DNA from 2 places in the Pseudomonas sp. TWP3-1 genome. Region 2 is predicted to be linked to the other one. Evidence: predicted binding sites of a transcription regulator. Region 2 holds the regulator's gene; the other holds the start of a gene.
What was found. The regulator FliA, encoded in region 2, starts transcription of late flagellar genes. The targets are predictions, from matches to a motif close to CTAAAGTTTNNNNNNNNNNNGCCGNTAA.
Positions count from the first base shown of each region.

Region 1 (5,092 bases), on a different contig from region 2:
AGACGCATCATGGGATGGCCCACCCTGTTGGTTCCGAAGATCGTCAGAACATTAATTGCATAACCCGGGCCAGATTATGTAACAGCCAGAAACAAAAAACTCCGTATTCGGCCCTTGCGGAACCAGAATACAGAGTTTTTTGGGAATTGCCTGAACGGAGGCTGTTCTTTACGCAGGCCTTACGCCGCGGCGAACAGTTGTTCGCTGATCTGCGTGTGGGCAGCGGTCAGTGCGTTGTTACGCACTTCATCACCATACGCCAGGCCTTCGGCACGCACGATTTCGATGTCGGTGATGCCGAGGAAGCCGAACAGCAGTTTAAGATATTCCTCGTGAGCAACGCCCGAAGCCTGACCGGCGTGGATGCCGCCGGCAGTCGACACGATCACCACTTTCTTGCCACCGCACAGGCCTTCCGGGCCGGCGTCGGTGTAACGGAACGTCTGGCCGGCAACTGCGATGCGGTCAATCCAGGCTTTGAGCTGGGTAGGCACGGTGAAGTTGTACATTGGCGCGGCGACGACGATGGCGTCGGCAGCGATGAATTCGGCCAGCGTCGAAGTGCTCAGCTCGGCTTCGTGCTGTTGTGCGGCGTTGCGCAGTTCGGCGGTGGTGCCGGCAGCTACCAGGGTGGTCGACGAGAAGTGACTGATGGCGTCGGCGGCCAGGTCACGGTAGGTAACCACAGCGCTTGGTTCAGCAACCTGCCAGGCTTTGACCACTTCGCTGCTCAACTGACGGGAAGCCGAGTTGTCGCCCAGAATGCTCGAATCGATATGCAACAGTTTCATGAGGAATCTCCTGTAAGGAATCGTCGGGGTCGACGCAATGGAGACAATCCTACAGACGAAACCAATACTCGATTAGCCGCCGACAATGCGATAGTTTGTCCCACTGATAGAACAGTTGGATTTCCCCATGCAAGACCTCAATGATCTCTACTATTTCGCCAAAGTGGTCGAGGCCGGTGGATTCGCTGCCGCCGGCCGCTTGCTCGGTATCCCCAAGTCGCGGCTGTCACGGCGAATTGCCGAACTCGAAGAGCGCCTCGGCGCCCGTTTGCTGCAACGCACGACCCGGCAATTGAAACTGACGGCGGTCGGCGAACGTTATCTGCGCCATTGCCAGGCGATGTTGCTGGAAGCGGAAATGGCCGATGAAGCGGTGGCGAGTATGTCCAGCGAACCGCGTGGACGCTTGCGCGTGTCGTGCCCGACCGGGCTGGCGCATGAGATGTTGCCGTTGGTGATCAGCAGTTTCCTCGACAAATTCCCGCAGGTGCAGCTTGAGGTCATCCTGCTCAATCGCCGGGTGGACCTGATCAACGAAGGTATCGACGTCGCGCTGCGCGTGCGCGAACACGGCGATGAAGACCCGATGCTGGTCACCCGGCGGTTGCGTCAGGCACAAATGGTGGTGGTCGCCAGCCCCTCGTTTATTCAGGATGCACAAATCAATCATCCGCAGGATCTGAAAAGTCTGCCGGTGCTCGGCGCGCTGGAACCTGATCGCCTGGTGCATGTGCGCCTGATCGATCAGAACGCCAAAAGCTGCGATCTGGCGTTGGAAGCCCGACTAGGCATCGACGATTTTGTGGTGCGCAAAGCTTGCGTCCTCGCCGGCCAAGGGTTCACGTTGCTGCCGATGATGTTTTGCGAAGCGGAACTCGACAACGGCACACTGATACGCTTGTTGCCCGAGTGGTCATTGCCCGGTGGCTGGCTGCAAGCGGTGTATCCGCATCGGCGCGGGGTGATGCCAGCGGTGCGCGCGTGGATCGACCACTTGGTCGAATCGTTCAATGCCTGCGGGGAGCGGCTGCTATGAAAAAAGCAAAGATGAGCGAAACGGATGTTGCCGACTTCTGCCTGGCATTGCCCGGCGCACGCGAGGATTACAAATGGGGCGGCGTGCGGGTGTTTTCAATTGCCGGCAACAAGATGTTCGCCTTGCAGGGGCTGCGCGGCGATTCACTGGCATTCAAGGTCGACAAGGATTTGTTTCTCGGCCATTGCGACCGTCCGGGCATTCACCCGGCGCCGTATCTGGCGCGGGCGCAGTGGATCATCATGCACCCGCCCTACCCGCTGGGCGCCGAGGAACTGCAAGGGCTGTTGCAACGTTCGCATCAACTGGTGGTGGGCAAACTGCCGAAGAAAACTCAGGTCGGACTGCTGCTTTAGAACATCGCCGAAAGCGTCGAACCGATGAACAACTGATCAATCCAGAACACCTGATGCAACACCACGATCAGCCAGAACAGAATCTGAAACGACACCTTGCGCGTCTTGTGCCGGAACACTTGCTGGGCGATCAATGCGCCGGGCCAGCCGCCGGCCAGTTCCACTGCGTGCAGGACATTTTCCGGGATGCGCCAAGCGCCAGTACGGGCCTTGTGTTTGTCCGCCCAATACAGCAAAACCGCCAGCACGCTGACCACCGCATAGGCCGTCAGCGCTACCCGCGAGATCCCGTCCAGCCACATCGACGCGGCGCCAAACAGTGGCAACGCGCAGACGATCAGCAACACCAGCAGTTTCAACTTCAGGTACTGAATGTTGCTCCCCGATGAACGCTGATCCGGGCGGCGTGAGCGGGCATCATTCATGGCTTGGCTGCCGACCAGTCAACCCAGCCAAACTGCCAGGTCGCCAGAATCACCAGACCAAACACGATTCGGTACCAGGCAAACGCCGCATAACTGTGGCTGGCGATGAACTTGAGCAAACCGCGTACCGCGATCATCGCGAAGATAAACGCTGTGACGAAGCCAATCGCGAACACCGGAAAATCCGCCGGCACGAACAGGTCGCGATACTTGTATCCCGAGTACACCGCCGCGCCAACCATGGTTGGCATGGCGAGGAAGAACGAAAACTCGGTGGCGGTCTTGCGTGACAAGCCAAACAACAGACCGCCAATAATCGTCGAGCCGGAGCGCGAGGTGCCGGGAATCATCGCCAGGCATTGGGCGAAGCCGATCTTCAAGGCGTCGGTCCAGTGAATTTCGTCGACAGTTTCAGCGTGTACCTCGTGCTGGCGCTGTTCGGCCCACAACATGATGATGCCGCCGATCACCAGCGCTGCAGCCACGGTGATCGGGTTGAACAGGTATTCGTGGATCAGGTCGGCAAAGATCACCCCCAACACCACCGCCGGTAGAAACGCGATCAGCAGGTTGGCGGTGAACTTGCGTGCACTCGGCTGAGTCGGCAAACCGACGACCACATCGAGAATCTTGCGGCGAAACTCCCAGACCACCGCGAGGATCGCGCCGAGCTGAATAATGATGTTGAACGCCATGGCCCGCTCGCCACCGAAGTTGAGCAAGTCGGCAACGATGATCTGGTGTCCGGTACTGGAAATGGGCAAAAACTCCGTCAGCCCCTCTACAACTCCAAGAATCAGTGCCTGCAAGGCCGTCCAAAGATCCATCAATCCCCCAAGAAGCGATACCCGCTGGCATGCCCCGATAATATTTTTCCAACTGTGCACTGCGTCCAGCGTAGCTGGCTGTTTCTGTAGCGTTTTCCCGGCGCAGAGGATCGCTGCAAAACAGTCAAAATTGCGTGAAAAATCAATCTCGACTCAGGTTTTTCCGCGCGGGGCCGAAATCCTAACAGACACGCCGTATTAGCGCTGGTGCGCTGTACGACTTGAGTCGCGTATGCCCGGTCACACAAAACGTGGTTGGATGCTGGCGGTGAGTTATTACAAGAAAAAGAAATCGGAGTGACAGCGTTATGAACAGCTTGCGCAGTGTGTCGATCAGCCGACGCTTGTGGCTCATCTTGATTGTGGCCGTGGTGATGTTGTTGACCTTGGGCGTGTTGATGCTCAAGCAGATCCACGACGACCTCTATCACGCCAAAGCCCAGAAAACCCAGCACGTGGTGCAGACGGTCAGCGGTTTGCTGAACTATTACCAGGGCCTGGAAACCGCCGGCAGCCTGACCCGTGAAGCCGCGCAGAAACAGGCGCTGACCGCCATTCGCGGCTTGCGCTATGACCAGAACGACTATTTCTGGATCAACGACCTCACGCCCGTGATGGTCATGCACCCGACCAATCCGAAACTTGAAGGCCAGAACCTCTCGGCGATCCGCGATCCGGACGGCTTTGCGGTGTTCAACGAAATGGTCGCGATCGCCAAGGCCAAGGGCGCTGGGATGGTCGACTACCGTTGGCCGAAGCCCGGCGCCAGTGAGCCTGTAGCCAAGACTTCTTACGTGAAACTGTTCGAGCCGTGGGGTTGGGTCCTCGGTTCCGGAGTGTATGTCGATGACGTACAGGCCGAGTTCCAGGGCCAGGTGATCAAAGCGTCAGTCGCGGGCCTGGTGATTGCGCTGATCATGGTGCTGCTGGTGGTCCTGATTGCGCGCAGTATCGTGCGCCCGTTGCAGGAAACCGTAAACGCCATGGCCAACATCGCCAGTGGTGAAAGCGACCTGACGCGCAGTCTCGACACCCACGGCCAGGACGAAGTCACGCAACTGGCGCATCACTTCAATGCCTTCACCGCCAAGTTGCGCGGGGTCATCGGCGACTTGCAGAAATCCGCCAGCGCACTCGGCCAGTCGTCCAGCGAACTGGGCAACGATGCGACTCAAGCGCAACAGCGCAGCCAGCAACAGTCGCAGCAGATGGAACTGGTGGCCACCGCCATCAACGAAGTCACCTACGGCGTGCAGGACGTGGCGAAAAACGCCGAACACGCCGCCAGCGAAATGCGCGACGCCGAGGCACAGGCGCAGCAGGGCCAGATCAATATCGACGGCAGCCTGCAACAGATCGACAAGCTCTCGGGGACTATCGACCAAGCGGTGGAAGTGATTCGCACGCTGGCGGCCGAGAGCACGCAGATCGGCAGTGTGCTGGAAGTGATCCGTTCGATTGCCGAACAGACCAACCTTCTGGCGCTCAACGCGGCGATCGAAGCCGCGCGGGCCGGTGAACAAGGTCGCGGTTTTGCGGTGGTGGCTGACGAGGTGCGTTTGCTGGCGCAGCGTACGCAGAAATCGACCGCTGAAATCCAGACGATGATCGAACGTTTGCAGAATCACTCGGAAGCGGCTGTGAAGGTGATCGGCGA
Region 1 covers NZ_JAFCUQ010000001.1:176,606-181,697, forward strand. Annotated here, with positions in the region: gene ACP7BN_RS00765 (alpha/beta hydrolase family protein) at 1-11, opposite strand, end outside; gene ACP7BN_RS00770 (FMN-dependent NADH-azoreductase) at 180-791, opposite strand; gene ACP7BN_RS00775 (LysR substrate-binding domain-containing protein) at 919-1,827, shown strand; gene ACP7BN_RS00780 (MmcQ/YjbR family DNA-binding protein) at 1,824-2,183, shown strand; gene ACP7BN_RS00785 (DUF1294 domain-containing protein) at 2,180-2,608, opposite strand; gene ACP7BN_RS00790 (undecaprenyl-diphosphate phosphatase) at 2,605-3,435, opposite strand; gene ACP7BN_RS00795 (methyl-accepting chemotaxis protein) at 3,744-5,092, shown strand, end outside.
Region 1: a site for FliA is predicted at 3,588-3,615, ahead of ACP7BN_RS00795 (methyl-accepting chemotaxis protein). Genes of this name have one in related genera too.

Region 2 (5,092 bases):
TCAGGTCCTGGTAATCCTGAGCCAGCAGAATGTCGTTGAGGTTGCTCGACACCGCACGGTTGTCCGTGCCGCTGCGTGCCAGAAAACCGTCAACCCGACGCGCCAGCTCGCGGAACTCTTCAGCCCCGACTTCGCGACGCATGAAGCGGCCCCAGTCGGCGCTCAGGCTCTGGGCTTCATCAGCCAGGCCGTTGACCAGCGGGGTGGCGCTTTCCACCAGATCCATGGTGCGGTTGGCCGCGGCTTCAGTGAGCTTGACCACATAGCCCAGACGCTCGGTTGCGTCGGTGATTTGCGACACTTCCTCGGCCTGCGGCATGTTCGGGTCAATCTGGAAATTGACGATCGCACTGTGCAGTTCACGTGTGAGCTTGCCAACTTCCTGGTACAGGCCACGGTCACGGGTCTGATTGAGCTCATGGATCAGTTGCACAGCGTCGCCGAACTTGCCCTTTTCAAGGCTTTCGACCAATTCGACCGCGTGTTTTTTCAGGGTCGATTCAAAATCGCCCTGTGAAGATTCGTTGTTGTCCATAGCTCCCCCGTGGCGCAGTTTCTCAACCGATGCGTTCGAAAATCTTCTCGATCTTGTCTTTCAACGCCTGGGCCGTGAAGGGTTTCACCACATAGCCGTTAACACCGGCCTGGGCTGCTTCGATGATCTGTTCGCGCTTGGCTTCAGCGGTCACCATCAGCACTGGCAAGTGCTTGAGTTTTTCATCGGCGCGCACGTGGCGCAGCAGGTCGATACCGGTCATGCCCGGCATGTTCCAGTCTGTTACCAGAAAGTCGATGCTGCCGCTGTTGAGAACCGGAATGGCGGTGATGCCATCGTCAGCCTCGACCGTGTTGGTGAACCCAAGGTCACGCAACAGGTTTTTGATGATCCGCCGCATCGTTGAGAAGTCATCAACGATGAGGATTTTCATGTCTTTGTTCAATTCGACCTCCAAGCAGTCTTAAACGCGCCCAGCACCTGGACGCGCCATTTCAATCATTCCGGCAAAGCACTCGATGACTGTCTGGAGCACAACAGAGCAAGACCGGTGCCGTTCACCACCGCACCAGCCTCCTCTACAGTGTCCCCACACTGTCTTCAGCGCGCTCGCCACTCCCCCAAACGCCCCCGCAAACGGGCCGCGCACTGGCTGTGTAACTGGCTGACCCGCGATTCGCTGACGCCAAGGACTTCACCGATTTCCTTGAGGTTCAGCTCTTCGTCGTAGTACAGCGCCAACACCAGTCGCTCACGCTCCGGCAAATTGGCAATCGCGTCCGCCAGCGCGGCCTGGAAGCGCTCATCTTCCAGATCGCGCGACGGCTCAAGATGAGCACTCGCGCCGTCCTCGTGCAGCCCTTCATGTTCGCCGTCCTGTAGCAGGTCGTCGAAACTGAACAGGCGGCTGCCCAAGGTATCGTTCAAAATCCCGTAATAATCGTCGAGACTCAATTGGAGTTCGGCCGCAACTTCGTGATCTTTAGCGTCACGGCCGGTTTTAGCTTCAATCGAGCGAATTGCGTCGCTGACCATACGGGTATTGCGGTGAACCGAGCGTGGAGCCCAGTCCCCTTTGCGCACTTCATCGAGCATGGCGCCGCGGATCCGGATGCCCGCGTACGTTTCGAAACTGGCGCCTTTGCTGGCGTCGTATTTGGTCGAGACTTCCAGCAGACCGATCATCCCGGCCTGAATCAGATCTTCGACCTGCACACTGGCCGGCAAGCGTGCCAGCAAGTGGTAGGCGATGCGTTTGACCAGTGGCGCGTAACGCTCGATCAACTCGTACTGCGCGTCACGTGCCGACTTCTTGTAGAAATTCATACCGCTGGCGGTCATAGAACAGGCCCTGCCGTTTGCTGCACGAGGCGCTCGACGAAAAATTCCAGATGCCCACGCGGGTTGGCCGGCAGCGGCCAGGTATCGACCTTCTGTGCGATTGCCTTGAACGCCAGCGCGCACTTGGAACGCGGGAAGGCTTCATAGACCGCACGCTGCTTCTGCACCGCTTTACGCACACTTTCGTCGTAAGGCACGGCGCCGACGTATTGTAGGGCGACATCGAGAAAGCGATCCGTGACCTTGGTCAACTTGGCGAACAGATTGCGCCCTTCCTGCGGGCTCTGCGCCATGTTGGCGAGGACGCGGAAGCGGTTCATGCCGTAATCGCGGTTGAGCAACTTGATCAGCGCGTAGGCGTCAGTGATCGAAGTCGGCTCGTCGCAGACCACCAGCAACACTTCCTGCGCTGCGCGCACGAAACTGACTACCGAGTCACCAATACCCGCAGCGGTGTCGATCACCAGTACGTCGAGATTGTCGCCGATGTCGCTGAATGCCTGAATCAGACCGGCATGTTGCGCCGGGCTCAGGTGCACCATGCTCTGAGTGCCGGAGGCGGCCGGCACGATGCGAATCCCGCCGGGGCCTTGCAACAACACGTCGCGCAGCTCGCAGCGGCCTTCGATCACGTCGGCCAACGTGCGTTTGGGCGTGAGGCCCAGCAGAACGTCGACGTTCGCCAGCCCCAGGTCAGCGTCCAGCAGCATGACCCGACGGCCAAGTTCTGCCAGCGCCAGGGACAAGTTCACTGAAACGTTAGTCTTGCCGACGCCACCTTTGCCGCCGGTCACCGCGATCACCTGTACGGGATGCATGCTGCCCATGTTATTTCTTTACCTTGTCTTGCATAGACGGAGGCCACATTACTGGCTGCGCGTTCACAACCGGAACAATGCGTGGCAGACCACCGATGTAGGTACAAAAACTGTTCATTACCTCAGCCAACCTGCTTGGTCGGACTGTGGTAGATATCAGCGAACATGTCGGCCATGGCTTCTTCGCTGGGTTCTTCCTGCATTTGCACGCTGACGGCGCGACTGACCAATTGATGACGGCGCGGCAGATGCAAATCATCCGGAATCCGTGGGCCGTCGGTCAGGTACGCGACCGGCAATTCATGACTGATCGCCAGGCTCAACACTTCGCCAAGGCTGGCCGTTTCATCCAGTTTAGTCAGGATGCAGCCGGCAAGCCCGCAACGCTTGTAACTGTGATAAGCGGCGGTTAGAACCTGTTTCTGGCTGGTGGTTGCCAATACCAGATAATTTTTTGAGCGAATGCCACGCCCGGCCAGACTTTCGAGCTGCATGCGCAGTGCCGGATCGCTGGCTTGCAGGCCGGCGGTATCGATCAGCACCACGCGTTTGCGCAGCAGTGGATCCAGCGCCTGCACCAGCGATTGGCCCGGGTCGACGTGAGTCACCGAGACGTTGAGGATGCGACCCAAGGTCTTGAGCTGCTCCTGCGCGCCGATGCGGAAACTGTCCATGCTCACCAGCGCGATGTTCTGCGCGCCGTACTTGAGCACGTAGCGTGCGGCGAGTTTGGCCAGGGTGGTGGTCTTGCCCATGCCGGCAGGGCCGACCATGGCAATCACGCCGCCCTCTTCCAGTGGCTCGACTTCCGGGGTGGCGATCATCCGCGCCAGGTGCGCGAGCAACATGCGCCAGGCCTGACGGGGTTCTTCAATTTCGGTGGTCAGCGCCAGCAGATCGCGCGACAACGGGCCGGACAGGCCGATGCGTTGCAGACGACGATACAGATTGGCCTGCGCCGGACGGCTGCCTTGCAGCTGATTCCAGGCCAGCGTGCCGAGTTGCACTTCCATCAGCTCGCGCAGACTGTTCAGTTCGAAACGCATCGAGTCCAGAGCACGCGGGTCGATACCGCCGGAGGCTTGCGCAGGTGCTGGAGCAGGACGTGCCGGAGCGGCGTAAGTCGGCTCGCTCAACGGCTCGGCAGCAGTCAGCGGCAGGCCAGCGGTCAACGGCAGCCCGGAAAACAATTGTTGATTGGTGTTGCCGTCGGCTTCGCCACGCAGGCTCAGCTCGGCCTGGGCGGTGACGATGCGCGACTGGGTCTTGCGCAGCTCATCTTCGAGTTCCATGTTCGGAACACGCGGAGCCAGCGCCGACAATTTGTAATCGAGCGCGGCCGTCAGCTCGACACCGCCGGCAATGCGGCGGTTGCCAATGATGGCGGCATCAGCGCCCAGCTCATCACGAACCAGCTTCATGGCCTGACGCATATCGGCGGCGAAAAAACGCTTAACTTGCATGTACCACTACCTCAGCCGTTGGGCCCTACTGTCGCAACGATCGTCACTTGCTTGTTATCCGGTATTTCCTGGTAGGCCAGCACGTGCAGTCCAGGGACTGCCAGGCGACCAAAGCGCGAGAGCATCGCGCGCACCGGGCCTGCTACCAGCAGGATAACCGGCTGACCTTGCATTTCCTGACGCTGCGCCGCTTCGATCAACGAACGCTGCAGCTTCTCGGCCATGCTCGGCTCCAGCAGAACGCCCTCTTCCGAGCCTTGTCCCGCCTTCTGCAGACTATTGAGCAATATCTGTTCCAACCTTGGCTCCAGCGTGATAACTGGCAGCTCGGACTCAGTCCCTACAATGCTTTGGACGATGGCACGCGAAACGCCGACCCGCACCGCAGCCACCAGCGCGGCGGTATCTTGACTCTTGGCGGCGTTGTTGGCGATGGCTTCGGCGATGCTGCGAATGTCGCGCACCGGCACATGTTCGGCCAACAGCGCTTGCAGCACCTTGAGCAACTGCGACAGCGAAACCACGCCCGGCACCAGCTCTTCCGCCAGTTTAGGCGAGCTTTTGGCCAGCAATTGCATGAGTTGCTGCACTTCTTCGTGGCCAATCAGCTCACTGGAGTGCTTGTACAGAATCTGGTTCAAGTGCGTCGCCACTACCGTACTGGCGTCCACCACGGTGTAGCCAAGCGATTGCGCCTGTGCGCGCTGGCTGATTTCAATCCACACCGCCTCCAGGCCAAAAGCCGGATCTTTGGCGGTTATGCCGTTGAGGCTGCCGTAGACCTGACCGGGGTTGATCGCCAGTTCGCGATCCGGGTAGATCTCGGCTTCGGCGAGGATCACGCCCATCAAGGTGAGGCGATAGGCACTCGGCGCCAGATCGAGGTTGTCACGGATATGCACAGTCGGCATCAGGAAGCCCAGATCCTGCGAGAGCTTCTTGCGCACGCCCTTGATCCGCGCCAGCAACTGACC
Region 2 covers NZ_JAFCUQ010000009.1:134,861-139,952, reverse strand. Annotated here, with positions in the region: gene ACP7BN_RS14665 (protein phosphatase CheZ) at 1-535, opposite strand, end outside; gene ACP7BN_RS14660 (chemotaxis response regulator CheY) at 558-929, opposite strand; gene fliA (RNA polymerase sigma factor FliA) at 1,097-1,837, opposite strand; gene fleN (flagellar synthesis regulator FleN) at 1,834-2,664, opposite strand; gene flhF (flagellar biosynthesis protein FlhF) at 2,778-4,118, opposite strand; gene flhA (flagellar biosynthesis protein FlhA) at 4,130-5,092, opposite strand, start outside.